DNA from 3 places in the Rahnella sp. BCC 1045 genome. Region 3 is predicted to be linked to each of the others. Evidence: riboswitches for the same ligand, from Rfam matches in the RefSeq annotation. Region 3 holds a riboswitch; each other region holds the start of a gene.
What was found. Region 3 has a riboswitch for thiamine pyrophosphate ahead of thiB (thiamine ABC transporter substrate binding subunit). Riboswitches for the same ligand answer to the same signal wherever they lie in the genome.

Region 1: linked by a shared signal. The riboswitch ahead of thiM (hydroxyethylthiazole kinase) and the one ahead of thiB (thiamine ABC transporter substrate binding subunit) in region 3 are both predicted to bind thiamine pyrophosphate.
Region 2: linked by a shared signal. The riboswitch ahead of thiC (phosphomethylpyrimidine synthase ThiC) and the one ahead of thiB (thiamine ABC transporter substrate binding subunit) in region 3 are both predicted to bind thiamine pyrophosphate.

Annotation. Positions count from the first base shown of each region.
Region 1 is NZ_JAFMOZ010000133.1:91,458-98,722, forward strand. It holds gene J1782_RS16685 (GNAT family N-acetyltransferase) at 1-199, opposite strand, end outside; gene J1782_RS16690 (transcriptional regulator) at 385-1,092, shown strand; gene J1782_RS16695 (PhzF family phenazine biosynthesis protein) at 1,119-1,910, shown strand; gene J1782_RS16700 (RidA family protein) at 2,101-2,448, shown strand; TPP riboswitch at 2,502-2,603, shown strand; gene thiM (hydroxyethylthiazole kinase) at 2,638-3,447, shown strand; gene thiD (bifunctional hydroxymethylpyrimidine kinase/phosphomethylpyrimidine kinase) at 3,444-4,244, shown strand; gene J1782_RS16715 (hypothetical protein) at 4,250-5,098, opposite strand; gene J1782_RS16720 (hypothetical protein) at 5,203-5,436, shown strand; gene J1782_RS16725 (GntR family transcriptional regulator) at 5,499-6,185, opposite strand; gene J1782_RS16730 (AraC family transcriptional regulator) at 6,276-7,103, opposite strand.
Region 2 is NZ_JAFMOZ010000097.1:21,606-28,870, reverse strand. It holds gene hupA (nucleoid-associated protein HU-alpha) at 1-88, opposite strand, end outside; gene J1782_RS03980 (YjaG family protein) at 279-869, opposite strand; gene nfi (deoxyribonuclease V) at 940-1,620, opposite strand; gene hemE (uroporphyrinogen decarboxylase) at 1,630-2,694, opposite strand; gene nudC (NAD(+) diphosphatase) at 2,766-3,551, opposite strand; gene rsd (sigma D regulator) at 3,650-4,159, shown strand; TPP riboswitch at 4,240-4,366, shown strand; gene thiC (phosphomethylpyrimidine synthase ThiC) at 4,512-6,464, shown strand; gene thiE (thiamine phosphate synthase) at 6,461-7,114, shown strand; gene J1782_RS03945 (HesA/MoeB/ThiF family protein) at 7,107-7,265, shown strand, end outside.
Region 3 is NZ_JAFMOZ010000140.1:65,269-72,533, forward strand. It holds gene leuC (3-isopropylmalate dehydratase large subunit) at 1-93, shown strand, start outside; gene leuD (3-isopropylmalate dehydratase small subunit) at 104-706, shown strand; gene J1782_RS21075 (MFS transporter) at 767-1,930, opposite strand; gene sgrT (glucose uptake inhibitor SgrT) at 2,191-2,376, opposite strand; gene sgrR (HTH-type transcriptional regulator SgrR) at 2,478-4,139, shown strand; TPP riboswitch at 4,180-4,434, shown strand; gene thiB (thiamine ABC transporter substrate binding subunit) at 4,478-5,461, shown strand; gene thiP (thiamine/thiamine pyrophosphate ABC transporter permease ThiP) at 5,437-7,047, shown strand; gene thiQ (thiamine ABC transporter ATP-binding protein ThiQ) at 7,031-7,265, shown strand, end outside.

The DNA.
Region 1 (7,265 bases), on a different contig from region 3:
AAACAGAGGCAAATCCCAGCAGATGCCCGTCCCGTTCAGCGACCAGAATCTTTTCGCCGATGACCGCACGGTCAAAATCTTCCAGCTGAAAATCGTCTTCCAGCCATGTCCAGGTCTGTTTGCGTGAAGCCAGGTACAGCGTGCGCAAAAAGGGGCGATCGGCTTCTTCGTAAGGGCGTATGTTAAGTGGGGATGTCAAAGAGTGAATTCCTTTGAAAATATGAGGGCAGAGAACGTTCACTTCACTGAGCCATACTGCCAGCGACTTTGCGGGAGTTCAATTTGGTTTATGGTACACGTGTGATTTAATCAACAAAAAATTGATATTTCAACATTCGGTTGATATTGTGTTTGCATCTAATGCAATCGCGGACTACAACACCCATGCCCAAAATTCCACCAGACGCCACAGCCGAAAGAGCACTCGTTCTGAAAACGCTCTTCGCCTCCGTGGAGGCTCTTGAGGCGGCCATCGGCAACAATACCGAAATCGTAGTTCATGACCTGGCAAATCCGTCGTCTTCCGTGCTGAAAATTGCCAATGGTCACGTTTCTGGCCGGGCGGTAGGGGATTCCATGTTCAGCGGCCCGGACGGTGATTTAGGATTCGCCGGTCTTCTCAACGCCCGGAATACGGCTTCTCCATCCTCAGAACCGCTGGTTATTGCGGATTACACAACAGTGACCGCGAAAGGAACAAAACTGAAAAGCGCCACGACGGTTTATCGCGACGCGGAGGGCGTCGCATTTGCCAGCCTGTGTATCAACGTTGATCTCAGTGAAGTTGAAATTGCGCATGCGGCGCTCGGGCGCCTGCTCAGACAGTATTCTTCAGAAAATACGCCGCAAAATTCCCAAACCGATCTCGGGTCCATGATGGAAGAAATCATTGATTCTTCCCTGTCTCAGTCGGGGCGAGCGGGTAAACCGATGAATAAAAAAGAGAAACTCGAAGCCGTCAGAGTTATGCAGGATCGCGGGATGTTTATCGTCAAAGGCGGCGTTGAAAAGGCGGCCAGCAAACTGGGCGTTACCCGCTACACCATCTACAACTATCTGGATGAAATTAAGAAATCCGGTGGCGATGAATAGTGGTCACTTATAGTGAGGAGTCTGAAATGGAAATATCAATTTATCAGGTCGATGCATTTGCATCGCAAAGTTTTAGTGGAAATCCGGCGGCCGTTTGCCCGTTGCCTCACTGGCTGGATGACAGCGTTTTAAGCAATATTGCCCGTGAAAATAATCTTTCCGAAACGGCTTTCTTCGTCAAAAACGGTGACCATTATGAGCTGCGCTGGTTCACGCCGGGCACCGAAGTGGATTTATGCGGTCATGCCAAGCTGGCGGCGGCGTGGGTGATAAGCCAGGCGCTGGGCGATAAATCCGCATCGCTGCGGTTTTCTACCCGCAGCGGAGATTTATGGGTGACCTGCCAGGATGAGGTTTTCCACATGGATTTCCCGCTGAAATCTCCGGTGTCTTTCACGCTGCCAGACGGACTCACTCAGGCACTTGGGCTGACAGCACCGATCACCGCGGTGCTTAAAACCGATGATATTATCATTGTGATTGAAGATGCTGCCGCACTGGAAGCCCTCGCGCCGGATTTCGCAGCGCTCAATGCTTTTGATACCCGTGGCGTGGTGGTCACCGCTGCGGGCGATAATTTTGATTTTGTCTCCCGCTGGTTCGGGCCTCGCGTGGCGGTGAATGAAGATCCGGTAACCGGTTCAGCCCACACCTCGCTGGCACCGTATTGGTCGAAACGTCTGAATAAAACGCAGATGAACGCCCGGCAGGGCGGTGCGCGTAAAGGCGAACTGCAATGTGAAATGAGCGGAAATGATCGGGTGATTATCAGCGGCAAAGCGGCGCTGTATATGCGAGGTACTATTTATCTTAATTAAAATCTATCGCTTAAGTCCTCTCAATTAATTTATTTCCAATAGCTAAGTTGTTTATATGACAGAGAAAAACAAACCGGTGGATCCCCGTGATTCACGGATAGTTTATATCACGCTGGCGGCTGTCTTAATTTTCTACGGCATGTTGCTGATATCAAACTTCTGATTTTACGTCTGAATCGAGGAATTCATTATGCTCACAGGGACCTTACCTTTTCCCAAAGTCCGTAAAAGCGGCAATCTTTATTTTGTTTCCGGCGAAGTACCGATTACCGCGGAAGGCACAACGCCCGCCGGAATTGAAGCGCAGACCCATTTGGTATTTTCGAAAATAGCCGGATCGCTTAAAGAATATAACCTGACACTCGATGATGCTGTTTCCGTGAATGTTTACCTGACCGATAAGAAAGATTTCAAAGCCTTTAACGAGGCGTATGTAAAACATTTCAACGCGCCATATCCTGCCCGGACAACAGTTTGCGTGGAACTTCTGGTCGATGTTTTACTGGAAATTAACCTTATTGCGTCGGCGGCGAAATAACACGCTGTACGAAAAATCCTGATTGACCTTCTCAGGCTCGCCACCAATAATGCTTCCTTGACTCGGGGTGCCGCTCTTGCAAAAGAACGGCTGAGATTTTACCCGTATTACCTGATCTGGATTATGCCAGCGTAGGGAAGTCAGGTATCTCTCCCGATACCGCCTTCTTTAGCGCCGGTGGGGAGAACTATGAATACCCGACCTTCCGTGTTTCCCGGCGCAACATCCGCCGCTTCTTTACGACAACTTCGTGCCTCCGCGCCGCTGGTTCACTGCCTGACCAATGACGTGGTGCAATCCTTTACGGCCAATGTTCTGCTGGCGCTCGGTGCCTCACCGGCAATGGTGACTGACCCGGCCGAAGCCGCGCAGTTCAGCGCGGTGGCCGATGCCTTACTGGTGAATGTCGGCACGCTGACCCGTCCTCATGCTGAGGCGATGCTGGCAGCGATTCACGCAGCAAATCAGGCCGGAAAACCCTGGGTGCTGGATCCGGTTGCCGTCGGCGGCCTGAGCTGGCGCACGGAGTTTTGCCTTGAACTCATCAAACTTACACCCGCCGCCATCCGCGGAAACGCCTCTGAAATCCGTGCGCTTAGCGGCCTGAGTGCGTCCGGGCGTGGCGTAGACAGCGGCGATGATTCGCTGTCTGCCTTACCGGCTGCACAGCAACTGGCGCTGGAAACCGGCGCGGTGGTGGCTGTCACCGGTGAAACTGATTACGTCACCGACGGCGAACGCAGCTGGTCTGTTCCCGGCGGACATCTGATGATGACCCGCATCGTCGGCACCGGCTGTTCGTTATCAGCGGTTGTTGCGGCGTTTGCCGCATTGCCCGGCAAACGTCTGGATAACGTTGCCGCGGCATGTCGCGTCATGTCTTGTGCCGGTGAGCGTGCCTGCGCAGTGGTGAAAGGGCCGGGCAGCTTCACGCCAGAGTTTCTCGATAACCTGTATTTGATGCGCGAAGAGTGGCTGAACGGGGAAAAAATCGGATGAGAAGAGTCAATGCCCTGACCATAGCAGGTACTGACCCGAGCGGCGGCGCGGGGATCCAGGCAGATCTCAAAACCTTCTCGGCGCTCGGCGCGTATGGCACGAGCGTTATCACGGCGCTGGTGGCGCAAAATACCCGTGGCGTGCAGTCTGTTTACAACATTGAGCCGGATTTCGTGGCCGCGCAGCTCGATTCCGTACTCAGCGACGTGCGAATCGACAGCACTAAAATCGGCATGCTGGCGAACAGCCAGATTGTTGAAGCGGTCGCTGAAAGGCTTAAGTATTATCAGCCGCCTTTTGTGGTGCTTGATACCGTCATGCTGGCGAAAAGTGGCGATCCGCTGCTGTTGCCGGAGGCCGTTGATGCCGTGCGCCGTTTGCTGATTCCGCAGGTTTCAATTATTACCCCCAATCTGCCGGAAGCCGCTGCGTTACTGGAATGCCCGGTGGCGCTGACTGAAGCAGAAATGCGTGAACAGGGCGAAGCGTTACTGGCGATGGGATGTGAGGCGGTGCTGATGAAAGGCGGTCATCTGAGTGATGAAGAAAGCCCGGACTGGTTGTTTATGACCGGTTCACGCGAGCGGTTTACCGCACCGCGCGTGAATACCCGGCACACGCACGGAACGGGGTGTACATTATCGGCCGCGCTGGCGGCACTGCGACCGCGGCATAACAACTGGGCCGATACCGTACGCGAAGCAAAAGATTATCTCCAGCAGGCACTGATGCAGGCCGACTCACTGGAAGTCGGCCACGGCATCGGGCCTGTGCATCATTTCCACCGCTGGTGGTAAACCGCTCAGGCGCGGCGCTGGGTTTCGCTCAGCGCCTCTTCTGCCTGGTGATACATCGTCAGCGCCTGTTGCAGATGCACGGCGTCAAACGGGTTTAGCGGGTAGAATTTCGCTTCTTTGCGCGGTCGCAGCATTACACGGATCTTCGTGGCTGAAACACGCTCAAACCGGTAGCTGGCAATATCCTGATTTTCCTCATCTTTCCACGACAGTAACAGCGCCGCGTGCTCACCGGTACGACGCCCGATAAACTGTTCGTGCAGCCACAATCCTTCGCATTCACCGTCTTTTTGCAGTTTTTTGCCGCTGAACCACGCGGATTCTGCCTGCATCAGCAGCGACTGTGGCGTGATTTCTTCACGCAGCTTGCGCCACAGTGGCTGGTTATTCTCCATCTGCCAGCAAGCCATGCCGAGATAATCATTCAGCTCACGCCAGTCGCTTTCCAGCTGCTCTTTCAGCTCAGGTTCCTGAATATGCATAAACTGTTGCAGACCGGTAGCCTGTTCACCCAGCTTGTTGTAAGCAATTACGGTCATGGTACGTGGCTTGCGGCGAAACGTAATCCACAACAGGAATTTGGGAATGCGGAAGGTAATGGCCTGAATGGTCAGTTTATAGCGGTTGCCGCGTGACATGACAATTCCGTTAGACGTCCCGCGTTTGTCCTGATAATTCCTCACCAGTACCACACTGTTCTGACCCATCCAGCCCGTGACGTAGTGCTCTTTTTCGCTTTCAGCCACGTCCAGATCGCGCACGACCTGGCTGATTTTCTCGACATCGAGCTGCGATAAGGACAGCGACTGATCTGCGCTGTAGTAGCTTTTTTTCAGGGGGGATGCAGAAGGCATAAAAGTATCCACGATATTGATGTGGTTTACAGCTTACACCAAGTTGTCATACAAATTTTGGGGCTACGCCGCAAAACGGGCATCTTTTTCGGATTACGTTAGCCATGATGACGAAATTTTCCGAGGCGTCTCGTATTACACCGTCTGAATACAAGGAAAAGTTTATGGGTAAGCCCGTTCAGTTAACACCACGCGAGCTAGAGCTGGTGGATATGCGCGTTGGCTATTTGAGATATTGTGGAGAGAACTACAGCAGTCTGGATGACGATAAACTTGGCGCATTTGGTCCGCCGGAAGCCTTCTACCATCCGCAGAAGGACTGGACCAAACTTCCCTGAAACGCGTTGTACCCCGCCCGTTGGCATTGCGCTAAAACGCGGGGAAAACTGTTTTGCCAGATCTATTCCGCATCAAACCAGTCGCTGTTTTGCTCAGCAATGGGCGTGATGGTGGAAATCATCTCCTGCAAATGGATGCGGATGGCTTTTTCGGCCGCGTCCGGATCGTGCGCTTTCAGTCCGTCAAAAATGGCGTAGTGCTGCGCGATGAGATTTTCCGGCGGCGACACTTTACTGAGCGTCAGAAACCGTACGCGATCCATCGTGGCTTTAATGTGCTCGACGGTTTCCCACGCCAGGCGGCAGTCAATAATCTGCGCGATGGTGCGGTGAAATTCATCGTCGAGTAACAGGAATTCCTGTGTTTGCTGGCTTTTTGCCGCCAGCGTCTGCCGTTCAAGATTGTGCTCCAGCAGCGCGAGATCTTTATCCGTCGCGACCATGGCGGCGCGGCGGACGACGGCGGTTTCAACGGCTTCACGAATAAAACGGCCGTCGGCCACCCGTTTGGAAGAAATTTTCATCACGTAAGTGCCGCGCTGTGGCAGAACTTGTACCAGCCCGGCTTCAGCCAGTTTAATAAAGGCTTCGCGAACCGGCTGGCGGGAAACATTAAAACGCGTGGAAATTTCTTTCTCCGACAGGAACGCCCCCGGTGCGATGGCACAGGTGACAATGTCCTGACGCAAAGTGCGGTAAATCTGCTGATTTACCGGCACATTACTGAGAAATTCAAAGGAGTCTGTCATGGGCAAAATTTGTCTTCAGAATCAGGAGAAGATAATACTAACATGAGTTTTCTCAGGATTTTGAGATTGTTAGCGCAAGGTTTTATCAAATTATTGGGAATTAATATGCTCGCGGCAATAGAGTTTTTTATAGGCCGCTGGCGTAATCCCCAGCAGCTTGCGAAAAACCCGACGAAAATAGGCCACGTCGTTAAACCCTGTCTGCCGGGCAACATCCGCAACATTGCCGGTATTACTTAGCAGTAGTTTTTCGGCCGCCGCAACCCGGTGTTTATGCAACGCATCCGTCAGCGTCATCTGAAATGTCAGGCGGAAAACCCGCCCGAGATAATCAGCGTTGCAGTGTAATCGGTCTGCCAGCTCAGAGGCCCCGAGCGGCAGATGATACTGGGTGGTAATCAGCTCACGTGCCTTGTACGCCAGCGCGACACCCGGACCGCCGGGTTCCAGATTTTCAGGCCAGGCGCGGGAGACTTCCTGCAACAATAAAATCAGAAACAGCTCCAGCGAATTTCCGCCGCGCTCCTGCTCATATAAAAATAATCTGAACAGGGTTAACAATGTTTCGGTGTCTCTGACCTTACAGTGTTGTGGAATATCCAGCTGTAAAGAGGGATTAATTTGCTGTGATTTAATTATTGTCGTATTTTTCACAATATCAAAGTGCAGCCAATAAAACTTTAACTCAGGATCAAACGTCGTCACGCCTTTATGTTCCCTGCCGGGAAATAACAGTAAACTTTCTCCTTCATGTAAATCAAAACGGGTATTTTCTTCCTGAAGGGAAAGTGTGCCACGCACAACGTAAATCAGCTCGTGCGAACTGAGTTGCCGGGTCGGATGTGTCCCCATTCCGCGGGAAATAAACAAACCGCCATTCTGAACTTTAACCGGATAATTAACGGAAAATGAAAGCATTTCAGGCACTCATCGGGCAGGTCATGCCTGACATTAGCACAGCGGACGCGCTCTGCCAGCAGGCAGACTGGAGGGTTTGATCTGCTTCACAGATTCTGTCTGTGAGTCGGAATTGTCCCGTTTAACTACTTTATCCTCCTCTTGTTGGTTTGAGAGCCCTGT
Region 2 (7,265 bases), on a different contig from region 3:
ACAGAGTAGATTCAAGAGCAACTTTGGCTTGTGCTTTGGAAAGATCAGCTTTGTCAGCAATTACATCAATCAGTTGAGTCTTGTTCATAAGTTATCCTTTACAGTGTGTTTATCGTTTGCAAAGCATCGAGTGCGACGGATATGCCGATTGACAGCACCCTCCTGCATACACGCACCGATAGCCACTTTTTTTACGCACCCCAAATGTAGACCAGACAGGGTGCGGATGTGAAGCCTTAAGGCACGACAAATCAGGCGTTAAATCACGTTTTCTAGCCTTATTGCGCTAAATTTATGCCAATGTTACTGACAGCGGCTTCACGCAGGTCAGAACGTAACCCTTTTATTAATTCCAGGTCACGCTCTTCACAGTCAGCCAACAGGCGAAAAATCTCCCATTGGATGTCCCATTCTTCTTCAACAGCAGGAATGACTTTCAGCTCTTCATCGGTCATTTCTTTACCGGCCTGAGTCATTTCCAACATCGCAACAGTACGAATTGATGTCTCACTCACGGCAACCGCATGAGACAACGTTTCGCCGCTCAGACGTGAATGAATCAGTTCGCCTAATGCGATACACGCATCGATGGCCGGGTAAACACCATAAATGTCGTAATCATCGGAAGAAGGCACGGCTTCCTCCAGTTTTTCGAGCTGTGAGTCAAAATTGACCTTGGCGTCTTTTACCACCAGCGTTTCCCAGATTAAATCCAGGATACGGCGGTAAAGCTGTGCCTCGCCAAACCCGGTTTCCAGGCAAAAAGCCTGATAGTTCGGATACATGCGTTCACACAAGCTCGCCATAAACGTCACGTGTTGCCAGCTTTCCAGCTTTTCCAGACGTAAATGAATTGGATTACGTAACATGAGTTGATCTCGTTAACTTTTCTGCGCGGGAGTTTACCTGAAATAAATCAATATCCCTATTCCTTGATTCCTAAAGATCATCACTCAACCGTTGCCAGCGTTGAAACGCTGCCCGATTTGATGCCACAGCATCCGCCCAGCGGGTTGGCTCTGGCAAACGATATTGCCGCATGCAGCGTTCAACCCAGTACAGTGACGATTCCATGCTGATGCGATTGCCCGGTGAAATAAACAGCGGATTACAGCGCAGTTTGCTGCGCCAGACCCAGCCAATCTGCTCATCGCCTTCATACAGCGCCTGCTGGCTGTGTTGGTCTTCCCCGAGAGGCAGGAATTTGCCGCACAAACGGCTCTTCGCTACACCAATTGTTGGCACGTCAATCATCAGGCCAAAATGGCTGGCGACGCCAAGACGGCGCGGATGCGCAATACCCTGCCCGTCAACCAGCACCAGATCGGGCCGCGCATTGATTTGCTTCCAGGCCTGCAACAGCGCCGGTAGTTCCCGGAAAGAAAGGAAGCCGGGAATATAAGGCATGACGGTTGGAATGCGGGCTATCTGGTATTCCACCAGCTCAAGCGAGGGATAACGCAGAACCGCAACCGCGGCTCGCGTTACTTCACCACCCTGTTCGAAACCGACATCCACACCCGCGATCAACGCCGGTGTGCTGAATTCAGTCGGATCCCGCAGTTCAATTTGATCTGCAAGGATCCGTTGTTCTTCACGTAATGCGCGGGTATCAATCATACGCCGGATTTACTCGTGATATTGCCGGGACAGGCTATGTACAGCTTCCACGAACGCACCCGCATTTTCTGGCGGAACATCCTGGTGAATGCCGTGGCCCAGGTTAAACACATGACCGTTGCCTTTACCAAAACCGGCCAGAATGGTTTCCACTTCCTGTTCAATACGTACCGGAGAAGCATAGAGCATGGAAGGATCCATGTTGCCCTGAATCGCCACTTTGTCGCCCACGCGACGACGGGCTTCGGCAATATCTGTTGTCCAGTCGAGGCCCAGCGCGTCACAACCGGTTGCCGCCATCGCTTCCAGCCATTGTCCGCCGCCTTTGGTGAACAACGTCACCGGCACACGGCGCCCTTCGTTTTCACGGATCAGGCCGTCGACAATTTTATGCATGTAGTTCAGGGAAAACTCGCGGTAATCTCGAGGCGTCAGCACGCCGCCCCAGGTGTCAAAAATCATGACAGACTGAGCGCCCGCTTTGATTTGAGCATTAAGGTAGAGAATGACGCTGTCAGCCACTTTATCGAGCAAAAGGTGCAAAGTCTGCGGATCGGCATACATCATCTTTTTGATTTTTGTGAAGGCTTTGCTGCTGCCACCTTCCACCATATATGTCGCCAGTGTCCACGGGCTGCCGGAAAAACCGATAAGCGGCACTTCACCTTTGAGGTTTTTACGGATAGTACGAACCGCATTCATGACGTATCCCAGTTCCATTTCAGGATCGGGGACGGGCAGTTTTTCCACATCGGCACGGCAGGTCAGCGGGGAAGAAAAACGAGGGCCTTCACCGGCTTCGAAATACAACCCCAGCCCCATGGCATCAGGAATGGTCAGGATGTCAGAGAACAGAATCGCGGCGTCCAGCGGGTAGCGACGCAGTGGCTGGAGGGTCACTTCGCAGGCCAGCTCTGCATTCTTGCAAAGCGACATAAAATCACCGGCTACAGCGCGGGTTTCTTTGTATTCTGGCAAATAACGGCCCGCCTGACGCATCATCCAGACCGGTGTGATATCCACAGGCTGGCGTAACAGGGCGCGCAGGTAGCGGTCATTTTTCAACTCATTCATTCTGTCTTTTTCCTTCAATATTCGGGCCGCCCGAAAATAATCTGGCGGCATTCTAGCATGCAACACTCCTGCTACACGTCGTCTTCATCTCTTTCTGCGCGGCACAGCGCAACCGTATCTTCAATCAGCCGGCGGGCGATGGTCCCCGGTGGCGGCAACTGTGGCAGTTGATCAAAGCGATACCAGCCTGCGTTGAGCAGCTCTTTCGGATCATGCACGATGTCACCGCTGTCGTAGTCGGCCATAAACGCCATCATCAGCGAATTAGGGAAAGGCCACGGCTGGGAACTGACGTAACGGACATTCTTCACGCAGATATTGCTCTCTTCCATGACTTCACGCGCCACAGTTTCTTCGAGAGTTTCCCCGACTTCCACGAAGCCAGCCAGAACCGTATGAATGCCATTGCGGTGGCGGACATGCTGCGCCAGCAAAATCTCATCACCGCGGCGAATGGCGACAATAATGCAGGGCGCAATTTGAGGGTAATAGCGTTCACGGCAATGCCCGCACAGCGCGGCCCATTCGGTTTTACTGACGTGCATCTCGTGGCCGCAATAGCCGCAGAACTTGTGCGAACGGTAAAATTCCGACAGCTGCACGCCGCGCCCGACCAGCTGGAATAGCCCGCGATCCTGATCGAGCATCTGCCGTGCAGATACCATGTGATTGTGCATCGCCTGACGTACCATCCACACCGGTTCGCCCTGCCATTCACCAATCTGACGCGCGATTTTGCCCGTCAGAGAAAATTGCGCAGCGCTGCCATTCGGCAGTTCACCTTCGGGCAGCCACAGCTTGCCCTCATAGCTGATTACCCACCAGCCGGTATGTTCTTCTGTGATCTGTAATTCCATAATTGTTGTTGCATAACCTCGACGAGACTGACAATCTGGGGTTGATATTTACATATTAGTAACCTTTGGTTACTTTTTTCTCGCTCACGGAGTCAACCATGCTAAATCGTCTGGAAAGACTGACCCAACGCGTTGGTGGCAGTAATGAGTTAGTGGATCAATGGCTGCACGCGCGTAAAGAATTGCTGGTGTCTTACTGCACACTGGTCGGCCTGAAACCCAATAAAGAAAAACATACACCGCTGAATGAAAAAGCGCTGGACAACTTTTGCCATAACCTGGTGGATTACCTTTCTGCCGGTCATTTCCATCTTTATCAACGGGTCATCGATGAAGTGGAAGGTGCAGAGATAAAATTACAGGCTGCGAAAATATACCCTGCACTCGAGCTCAATACTGAAGCTATCATGGCTTTCCATGACAGTTACACCGAAAATGATATTGATGATGACAATGCTTTCGCATTTCATTATGCATTATCCGATGTGGGTGAAGCATTGGATGCGCGTTTTCAGCTTGAGGATCAACTGATCATTCTGGCCTTTGATCCGGAAAGTCGCAAAGAATTGCCTTCTGCAAACGAAGAGCATCTTGCCAGACCCGCGTAACGTGTTACTTCTGCACAACACGTTGCCACAATAAAAACCCTGCTCAGGGTTGTAGTTTTTACAACGGCCTCCTATATTGAGGCTTCTTGTCGGAGTGCCTCGTGCAAAATTTCCTCGCGGAGATGATGCCAGGCTGAGACCGTTAATTCGGGATCCGCGGAACCTGATCGGGTTAGTACCCGCGAAGGGAACAAGAGTAATGTTATGCGTTTAGCGCGATTTGGCATCAGCCTGCAAACGGCCGCCAGCGTTCAACCGCCCATTTTTACTCCTGCCGTAAACCTCCAGACAAGCAATTTTCCATTACGTTCTGTCACGCTTTTTGGCGTGAAAACAACACAAGGAATTTGCTATGTCGAGTACCCAGAAACCCGTTACATCCGAAAAAAAGCCCGCTAACCGCCGTGAACAACGCGCACAGGCACAGTCATTTATCGACAGCTTGCAGGGCGAAGCCTTTCCCAATTCCCGACGTATCTATCTTCAGGGCGACAACGCCGGTATTCGTGTCCCTATGCGTGAAATCCAGCTCAGCCCGACGCTGGTCGGCGGCGGAAAAGACAACCCGCAGTTTGAAGAAAACGAAGCGATTCCGGTTTATGACACCGCCGGACCGTATGGCGACCCGTCTGCGACCATCGACGTGCATACCGGTCTTGAAAAATTGCGTGCCCGCTGGATAACCGGACGCGCCGATACCGAAGAACTTCCGCAAGTCAGCTCCGGTTTTACTCAGCAGCGCCTGGCCGACGAAGGGCTGGATCATTTACGCTTCGAACATCTTCCGCGCCCGCGAAAAGCCATTGCCGGTAAAAATGTCACACAGCTGCATTATGCGCGACGGGGCATGATTACCCCTGAGATGGAATTCATCGCTATTCGCGAAAACATGGGGCGTGAGCGGATCCGCGGAGAAGTCCTGCGCCAGCAACATCCCGGTGAAAGCTTCGGGGCGCACCTGCCCGCGAATATCACCGCCGACTTTGTTCGCCAGGAAGTGGCCGCCGGTCGCGCGATTATCCCCGCCAACATCAATCACCCGGAATCCGAGCCGATGATCATTGGCCGCAATTTTCTGGTGAAGGTGAACGCCAATATCGGCAACTCGGCGGTGACGTCATCCATCGAAGAAGAAGTTGAAAAACTGGTGTGGTCGACGCGCTGGGGCGCGGACACGGTGATGGATCTCTCCACCGGCCGCTATATCCATGAAACCCGTGAATGGATCCTGCGTAACAGCCCGGTGCCGATCGGTACGGTGCCGATTTATCAGGCGCTGGAAAAAGTGAATGGTGTGGCCGAAGACCTTAACTGGGAAATGTTCCGCGACACCCTGCTGGAGCAGGCGGAACAAGGTGTGGATTACTTCACCATTCACGCTGGCGTGTTGCTGCGTTATGTGCCGATGACCGCCAAACGTCTGACCGGTATTGTTTCGCGCGGTGGCTCAATCATGGCGAAATGGTGTCTGTCACATCATCGCGAAAGCTTCCTGTATGAAAATTTCCGGGAGATTTGCGAAATCTGCGCCGCTTACGATGTCTCGCTTTCTCTCGGTGACGGTCTGCGTCCCGGCTCGATTCAGGACGCCAACGACGAAGCGCAGTTTGCAGAATTGCACACGCTGGGCGAGCTGACGAAAATCGCCTGGGAATATGACGTGCAGGTGATGATTGAAGGGCCGGGGCATGTGCCGATGCAGATGATCCGCCGCAATATGACGGAAGAACTCGAGCAATGCCACGAAGCGCCGTTCTATACGCTCGGGCCGCTGACGACCGACATTGCGCCCGGTTATGACCACTTCACGTCCGGTATTGGCGCTGCGATGATTGGCTGGTTCGGTTGTGCCATGCTGTGTTACGTCACACCGAAAGAGCATCTCGGCCTGCCGAATAAAGAAGACGTTAAGCAGGGTCTGATTACCTACAAAATTGCAGCACATGCCGCCGATTTAGCCAAAGGCCATCCGGGTGCGCAAATCCGCGACAACGCCATGTCCAAAGCCCGTTTCGAATTCCGCTGGGAAGATCAGTTTAATCTGGCTCTGGACCCGGCCACTGCCCGCGCCTACCACGATGAAACGTTACCGCAGGAATCCGGCAAAGTCGCCCACTTCTGTTCGATGTGCGGCCCGAAATTCTGCTCAATGAAAATCACTCAGGAAGTTCGCGATTACGCCGCCGCGCTGGAAGCTAAAGCCCGGCCCATCGAACTCGTTGAATCCGGCATGGCACAAATGTCAGCTGAATTCCGTTCACGCGGCGGCGAGCTTTATCATCCTGCCACGGAGATCAACAAATGAATCAGTCAGCTCAGCCCTTCCCCGCCGTTCCTTTTCACCTTGGTTTATATCCGGTTGTCGATACGGTGGAATGGATCGCCCGTCTGCTCGATGCAGGCGTGAAAACGCTGCAGTTGCGGGTGAAAGATTTACCCGATGAAGACGTCGAACCGGTAATTATCGAGGCTATCGCGCTGGGAAAAAAATATCAGGCGCGGCTGTTCATCAACGATTACTGGCGTCTGGCGGTGAAGCATCATGCATATGGCGTGCATCTGGGTCAGGAAGATCTCGATACAGCCGATCTTGCGGCAATTCGTCAGGCCGGTCTGCGACTGGGCGTTTCCACGCATGACGAGGCTGAAATGACGCGCGCCGTTTCCGTGAATCCTTCATACATCGCTCTGGGCCATATCTTCCCGACGCAGACCAAAGATATGCCGTCGGCGCCACAGGGTCTGGAAGAACTCACCCGACACATTAAGCAACTCGATGGCCGCTTTCCGACAGTGGCCATCGGCGGGATCAGCATTGACCGCGCGCCGTCGGTTCTGGACTGCGGCGTCGGCAGCATTGCGGTCGTCAGCGCCATTACGCAGGCCACGGACTGGCGTGCAGCCACCGCCGAACTGCTGGCCTTGTGTGCCAGCAAGGTGCCGGAAGATGCTTAACGATGCGGCTTTTATGCGTTACAGCCGTCAGCTGATGCTGGAGGAATTCGGCCCGCAGGCGCAAGAAAAGTTACAGGCGGCAAAGGTGCTGATCGTCGGACTTGGCGGACTCGGTTCTCCTGCCGCCCTGTATCTGGCGGCGGCGGGCGTC
Region 3 (7,265 bases):
GGCCGTGGCGGACGCACGCATCTGGTCAGCCCGGCAATGGCTGCCGCAGCAGCGGTCACCGGCCACTTCGCTGATATCCGTGAACTGAACTGAGGAAAACACCATGGCTAAATTTACCCAACACATCGGTCTGGTGGTTCCGCTGGATGCAGCTAACGTCGATACCGATGCGATTATCCCGAAACAGTTTTTGCAGAAAGTGACCCGCACCGGTTTCGGCCAGCATCTGTTCAATGACTGGCGTTTTCTGGATGACGCCGGTCAGGTGCCTAACCCGGATTTCGTGTTGAACAAACCGCGCTACAAAGGCGCGAGCATTTTGCTGGCGCGCGAAAACTTTGGTTGCGGCTCATCCCGTGAGCATGCGCCATGGGCACTGACTGATTACGGTTTCCATGCGGTGATCGCCCCGAGTTTTGCTGATATCTTCTACGGCAACTCGTTCAACAACCAGTTGCTGCCCATCACGCTGAGCGAAACGGAAGTCGACGAGCTTTTCCAACTGGTGAAAGACAACGAAGGCATTCAGTTCGAAGTGGATCTGGAAGCGCAAACCGTGAAAGCCGGTAACAAAAGCTATCCGTTTGTCATCGACAGCTTCCGCCGTCACTGCATGATTAACGGTCTGGACAGCATCGGCCTGACCTTGCAGCACGAAGAGAACATCTCCGGCTACGAGAAAAATCAGCCTGCATTTATGCACTGATTACCGTACGTCAGACATAAAAAAACCCGCGAACTTCGCGGGTTTCTTCTTTTAGTGCGGTCAGACGTCTTTGACTTTAAACATCAGGCCAAGCGCCAGAACCGCCAGAACGGTCGCAGCCCAATACACCGGATAATGGCCAAAGTTCTCCACGATCACGCCCTGCAGCAAACCTGCGCAAATCACGCCGGTTGAGATGCTATTGGTGAATAACGTGGTCGCCGAACCGGCGCGTCCCGGCATCAGATCCTGAAAATACAGCATGCCAATACCGGCCACGATGCCAATGAAAATCGCGTTAAACAGTTGCAGGATCATCAGTGCGGCTTTGAACGGGAATGCCACCAGACCGGCATAGAAAATAACCCCGCTTGCCACCGCGTACAACATCAGTTTTCGCTTACCAAAATGCTTAACCAGATAGCCTGCTACCAGCATAGCCGGAATTTCCAGCCCTGCCGCCGTTCCCATCAATAAGCCCGCCAGCCCTTCCGGCAAACCTAACTCACTGGTGATATACAGCGGCATATCAATGATGTACATGATATTGCACGTCCACATCAACAATGACGCGAAAAACAGCAGACGTACATCTTTGTTCCGCCACGCGCTGACCGGCACGACTTTTTCATCCACCGGTTGTTCGAGGCGTGGCACGGACGGCAGAAAAAACGCAATCATCAGTATGCTGCCGACAAACACCGCGGCCGCACTCAGATACATCGGCGTGAAACCGTAATTCAGCGCCAGCATGAACGACAACGGCGGGCCCAGTACCCACGCCAGTGAGAGCATCGCACGCATCATAGAGCTGAACATGACGACTTCGCTGGATGAACGGTCGGCGTGTTCACGCGCCAGCGCAAACAGCTGCGGCATCGCCGCATTCCCGATGGCCGCCAGCAAAACACCAACGGTGATCAGCACCAGATAATCACGGCTGAAAGCAAATACCAGGCTGTTGCCGATGGCCATCAGGCAGCAAAACATCAGCAATTTGCGGCGGTCGCCTTTATTATCCGAGCGGTTAGCCAGCAGAAAGCTGATCGCAATCCCGGCAATCGCGTTGACGGTATAAAAGAAACCGACCCACATTGGCCGGACTTTCACTTCATTGGTCAGAAACAGGCTAAGCGTCGGCGCCTGCAACGCGCCCGCGACACCACACAGCAAGGACACCACCAGAAAGGTGACATAAATTGCATTAATACGAGGTTTAGACATAACGCCATCCCTGAGAAATGAAAGTCTTACAACGAAACATACAGTGTATACCCAAAACAATTCGAGTTGCAGGAAGGCGGCAATCTCGCGAATCCCGATGAGCTGAAATGAGTCAGTGATTCGGGTGAGCAAGAGCGGCCAACGCATTTGCGGCTCGAAGGGTGAAGGGGATAATCAATAGAAAAAAACCAGTGAGTTACCCCACTGGCTGGTGACATTACACCATTACTCAGAAAATCGAATCCGGCCGCGCCTGCGGGTTATAGATGACGGCGGTATTGCTCATCGTCCTGCGAGGCGATGTCCCACTGCGTCAGGCGGGAGAGAATGTCTAAACGGTATTCCACCGGAACCCATGACAGCCAGTCAGCATGATTTCTGCCCGCATTTCTGCTGACGGCAGCGAAGTAACGCTGATAGAAACGGGCGGTTAGCGTGTTTTTCATGATGACCTCCTGACCTTGATGACTGGCTTTCGTTGGAGATCAGTATCGGGGTAATATGAGGAAAGATAAATTGATGAGATTTCCTCCGGAGTTCCTCTTTTATGACCTCGTCCCGTTTGCAACAGCAGTTCATCAGATTGTGGCAAAGCTGCCACGGCGAAGAAACCGAAACCACTTTGCTGGCGTTATCGGAAATCCTGAACTGCTCGCGGCGGCATATGCGATCATTGCTCAGCACCATGCAGGAACAGGGCTGGCTCAACTGGGATGCAGAAGCCGGGCGCGGTAAGCGGTCAAAGCTGACCTTTTTGTACACCGGTCTGGCGCTTCAGCAGCAACGTGCCGAAGAACTGCTTGAACAGGATCGGATTGATCAGCTGGTACAACTGGTTGGCGATAAAAACATGGTGCGCCAGATGCTGTTATCCCAGCTGGGACGCAGCTTCCGTCAGGGCAAACATATTCTTCGCGTGCTGTACTATCGCCCGCTGTTTAATCTGCTGCCCGGCACCATGTTGCGCCGCTCAGAAACACACATCGCGCGACAGATTTTCAGCGGGCTGACGCGCATAAATGAGGAAAACGGGGAAGTAGAAGGCGATCTGGCCCATCACTGGCAGGAAATCTCTGCGCTGCACTGGCGGTTCTATCTGCGTCCGGCTATTCATTTTCATCATGGTCGTGAGCTGGAAATGGCCGATATTATTACCACCTTCGCTCGTCTCAAATCACACCGCTTATTCGGCAATATCGTCTCGGTGATCTCATTAACGCCAAACGTCATCGACATTCATCTGAACGCGCCCGACCACTGGCTGCCGTGGCTGTTCGGGAATATCCACGCGACAATCCTGCCACAAGAGTGGGAGTCGTTGCCCGATTTTGCCCGCCATCCGGTGGGAACCGGCCCGTATGCCGTGGTACGAAATCAGAAAACGCAGCTGCGGATCCGCGCGTTTGACGAATATTTTGGATTCCGGGCGCTGATCGATGAGGTCAATATCTGGGTTCTACCTGAACTCAGTGAGGAACTGGTGCATTCCGGCGTCCAGCTTCAGGCCGATGAATCCGGCAAAAGCGAGCTTGAAAGCCGCCTTGAGGAAGGTTGTTATTTCCTGCTTTTCGACCAGCGTTCGCCGGTCGGCCAAAACGCACAAACGCGCCAGTGGCTGTGCGATTTGTTCAATCCGATTGCGCTGCTCAACGCTGCCGAGCCGGTTTATCAGCGTTACTGGTCGCCGGCGTACGGCCTGTTGCCGCGCTGGCATCATAAAGCGCTGCTTCCCCACCCGCCCAAACCTGACGGTCTGACGCAGGTCACGCTGACGTTTTATAACGAGCACTCAGAACATCACGCTATCTGCAACGCGCTGCGTCCGCTGCTGGCGGCAGAAGGCATTGAGCTGGTGATCCAGATTGTCGATTATGCGGTGTGGTACCGCGGCGGCGTGAAAACCGATCTCTGGCTGGGTAGCGCCAACTTCACGTTGCCGCTGGAGTTTTCGCTGTTTGCCTCATTCTACGAACTGCCGCTGCTGGCGTATTGTTTCCCGCAAACGATGAATGAAGACGCCGCTTTATGGCACGCCGGAAAGCTTTCCATTGCCGACTGGAGCCAGAAGCAGATCGCCTGCCATCACATTCATCCGCTGTTTCATCACTGGCTGGTTTTACAAGGCCAGCGCAGTATGCGCGGCGTGCGGATGAACACCCTCGGCTGGTTCGACTTCAAATCTGCCTGGTTCGCGCCACCCGACAGCTAATCGGACTATCGCATTGCGCCGTTAATCTCTAGAATGACATCCGTTCTCAACGGGGTGCCCGAGTGACTTCTTTTGTATTGAAGAATGACCTCGATTTTTAAACGCCGCGAGCGCGTGTTCAGCGGGTGAAGTACAGCGCACAGAAAGCGGAGCGTACACAAAGTACGTGAGCATTTCGAGCACTGCACGACGCCCGATCAACACACGCGCAGCACGTTTAAAGATGGCTGAGACCTGATACCCGTCGAACCTGATCCGGTTAACCCCGGCGGAGGGATTTGAGACTGTGCGATGCTCACTCAAAATCCTTTGCCCCTTTTCTTTTTTGGAGCGCAAAGTTGAAAAAAATATTGTCCTGTCTGCTGTTACTTTCTGCACCTGCCTTTGCTGCAAAACCCGTTCTGACGGTATATACCTACGATTCCTTCTCTGCCGACTGGGGCCCCGGCCCGGCGATCAAAAAAGCCTTTGAGGCACAGTGCGGCTGCGAACTGAAATATGTCGCGCTGGAAGATGGCGTATCTTTGCTGAACCGTCTGCGGATGGAAGGCAAAAACACTAAAGCGGACGTAGTGCTCGGTCTGGATAACAACCTGTTGCAGGCCGCTGAGCAAACCGGCCTGTTTGCCAAAGCACCGAAAACTGATGCTCAACTGACGGTGCCGGGTGGCTGGAATAACACGACGTTTGTGCCTTACGACTACGGCTATTTCGCGTTCGTGTATGACAAAAACAAACTGAAAAACCCGCCAAAAAGCCTCGATGAGCTGATCAACAGCGACCAGAAATGGAAAGTGATTTACGAAGATCCGCGCACCAGCACGCCGGGTCTTGGCCTGATGCTGTGGATGCAAAAAGTCTATGGCGACAAAGCGCCTGAAGCGTGGCAAAAACTGGCGGCGAAAACCGTGACCGTCACCAAAGGCTGGAGCGAGGCTTACGGCCTGTTCCTCAAAGGCGAAAGCGATCTGGTGCTGAGCTACACCACTTCTCCGGCCTATCATATTGTTGAAGAGAAGAAAGATAATTATGCCGCCGCTGACTTCGCTGAAGGTCATTACATGCAGGTGGAAGTCGCGGGTCAGCTGGCCAGCAGCAAACAGCTGAAACTGGCTGAACAGTTCATGAAATTCGTCACTACTGAAGATTTCCAGAAAGTCATTCCGACCGGCAACTGGATGTATCCGGTGATCAGCACGCCACTGCCTGATGCCTTCAAACAGCTGACCGTACCGGCAAAATCCCTGCAATACAGCGCACAGGATGTAGCTTCTCACCGCGGCGAATGGATTCAGGCATGGCAGAACGCCGTCAGCCGTTGATCCCCCGCTGGCTGTGGCCGGGCGCGGTGGCGTCACTGGCGATGCTGCTGGTCGCCGCGCTGGCATTAGGCTCGTTGTGGCGTCATGCGCCACAAATAAGCGGCGTGTCTGCGTGGCAGGATCAGTATCTCTGGCACGTCATCCGTTTCACCTTCTGGCAGGCGCTGCTTTCGGCGCTCTGCTCGGTGCTGCCCGCTATTTTGCTGGCGCGCACCCTCTTCCGCCGCCGTTTCCCAGGTCGTCAGCTGTTATTACGATTGTGCGCGATGACGCTGGTATTGCCGGTTTTAGTCGCGGTGTTCGGCATTCTCAGCGTATACGGAAGACAGGGCTGGCTGGCGCAGATTTGCAACTGGCTGGGTGTGGATTACCGTTTTTCGCCGTACGGTTTACAGGGCATTTTGCTGGCGCACGTATTTTTCAATCTGCCGCTGGCAACCCGTCTTTTATTACAGGCGCTGGAAAATATCGCCATCGAACAGCGGCAGCTGGCTGCGCAGCTCGGGATGAATGCCTGGCAGCAATTCCGCTTTGTGGAATGGCCTGCGATCCGACGTCAGATTTTCCCCGCCGCTGCCCTGATATTCATGCTGTGTTTCGCGAGTTTCGCCACCGTGCTTTCACTGGGCGGCGGTCCGCAGGCGACCACCATTGAACTCGCCATTTATCAGGCACTGAGTTACGACTACGATTTAAGTCGCGCGGCCACGCTGGCGCTCATCCAGCTGTTTTGTTGTCTGACGCTGGTTCTGCTCAGCCAGAAACTCAGCCAGGCGCTGCCGGTCGGTCAGACCCATGCTCAGCGCTGGCGCAATCCGGACGATTCCCCGCTGCGCCGCATTACCGACGGCCTGCTGATTGTTCTGGCTTTACTGCTGATCCTGCCGCCGCTGCTGGCCGTGGTTTTCGATGGTATAAATCGCGCCGCCGTCAGCGTGCTGCAACAGCCCGCGCTGTGGCAGGCTTTATGGACGTCAGTCCGTATCGCGCTGGGCAGCGGATTATTGTGTGTGTTGCTGACGATGATGTTGCTGTGGAGCAGCCGCGAGCTGCGTTTACGCCAGAAAAATGGCTGGGCGCAGGCGATGGATCTCAGCGGAATGCTGATCCTCGCGATGCCGGGCATCGTGCTGGCGACCGGTTTTTTCCTGCTGCTCGGTGATACCACCGGATTGCCGCAAACCCCGTGGCCTTTGGTTATCATGACCAATGCGCTGATGGCGGTACCTTACGCATTAAAAGTGCTGGATAACCCGATGCGTGATGTGGCGGAGCGCTATAACCCGCTGTGTATTTCGCTCGATATGCGCGGCTGGCAGCGTCTGCGTTGGGTGGAAATGAGCGCGCTGAAACGCCCGATCGCACAGGCACTGGCATTTGCCTGTGTGCTGTCGCTGGGGGATTTCGGCGTGATTGCCTTATTCGGCAACGAGAATTTCCGCACCCTGCCGTTTTATCTGTATCAGCAGATGGGTTCCTATCGCAGCCAGGACGGTGCGGTCACGGCGCTTTTACTCCTGCTGCTATGCTTCCTGTTATTTACCCTGATTGAGAAATTGCCGGGCCGCCATGCTGACGCTGAATAAACTGACCTACCTGTACGAACATTTACCGATGCGCTTTGATCTGCACATCGCGGCCGGTGAACGTGTGGCGATCCTTGGCCCGAGCGGTGCGGGGAAAAGTACCCTGCTCAGCCTGGTGGCGGGTTTTCTGACGCCGGTCAGCGGACAGATTTTGCTGAACTGTGCCGATCACAGCGCAACGCCCCCGGCCAAACGTCCGGTTTCAATGCTGTTTCAGG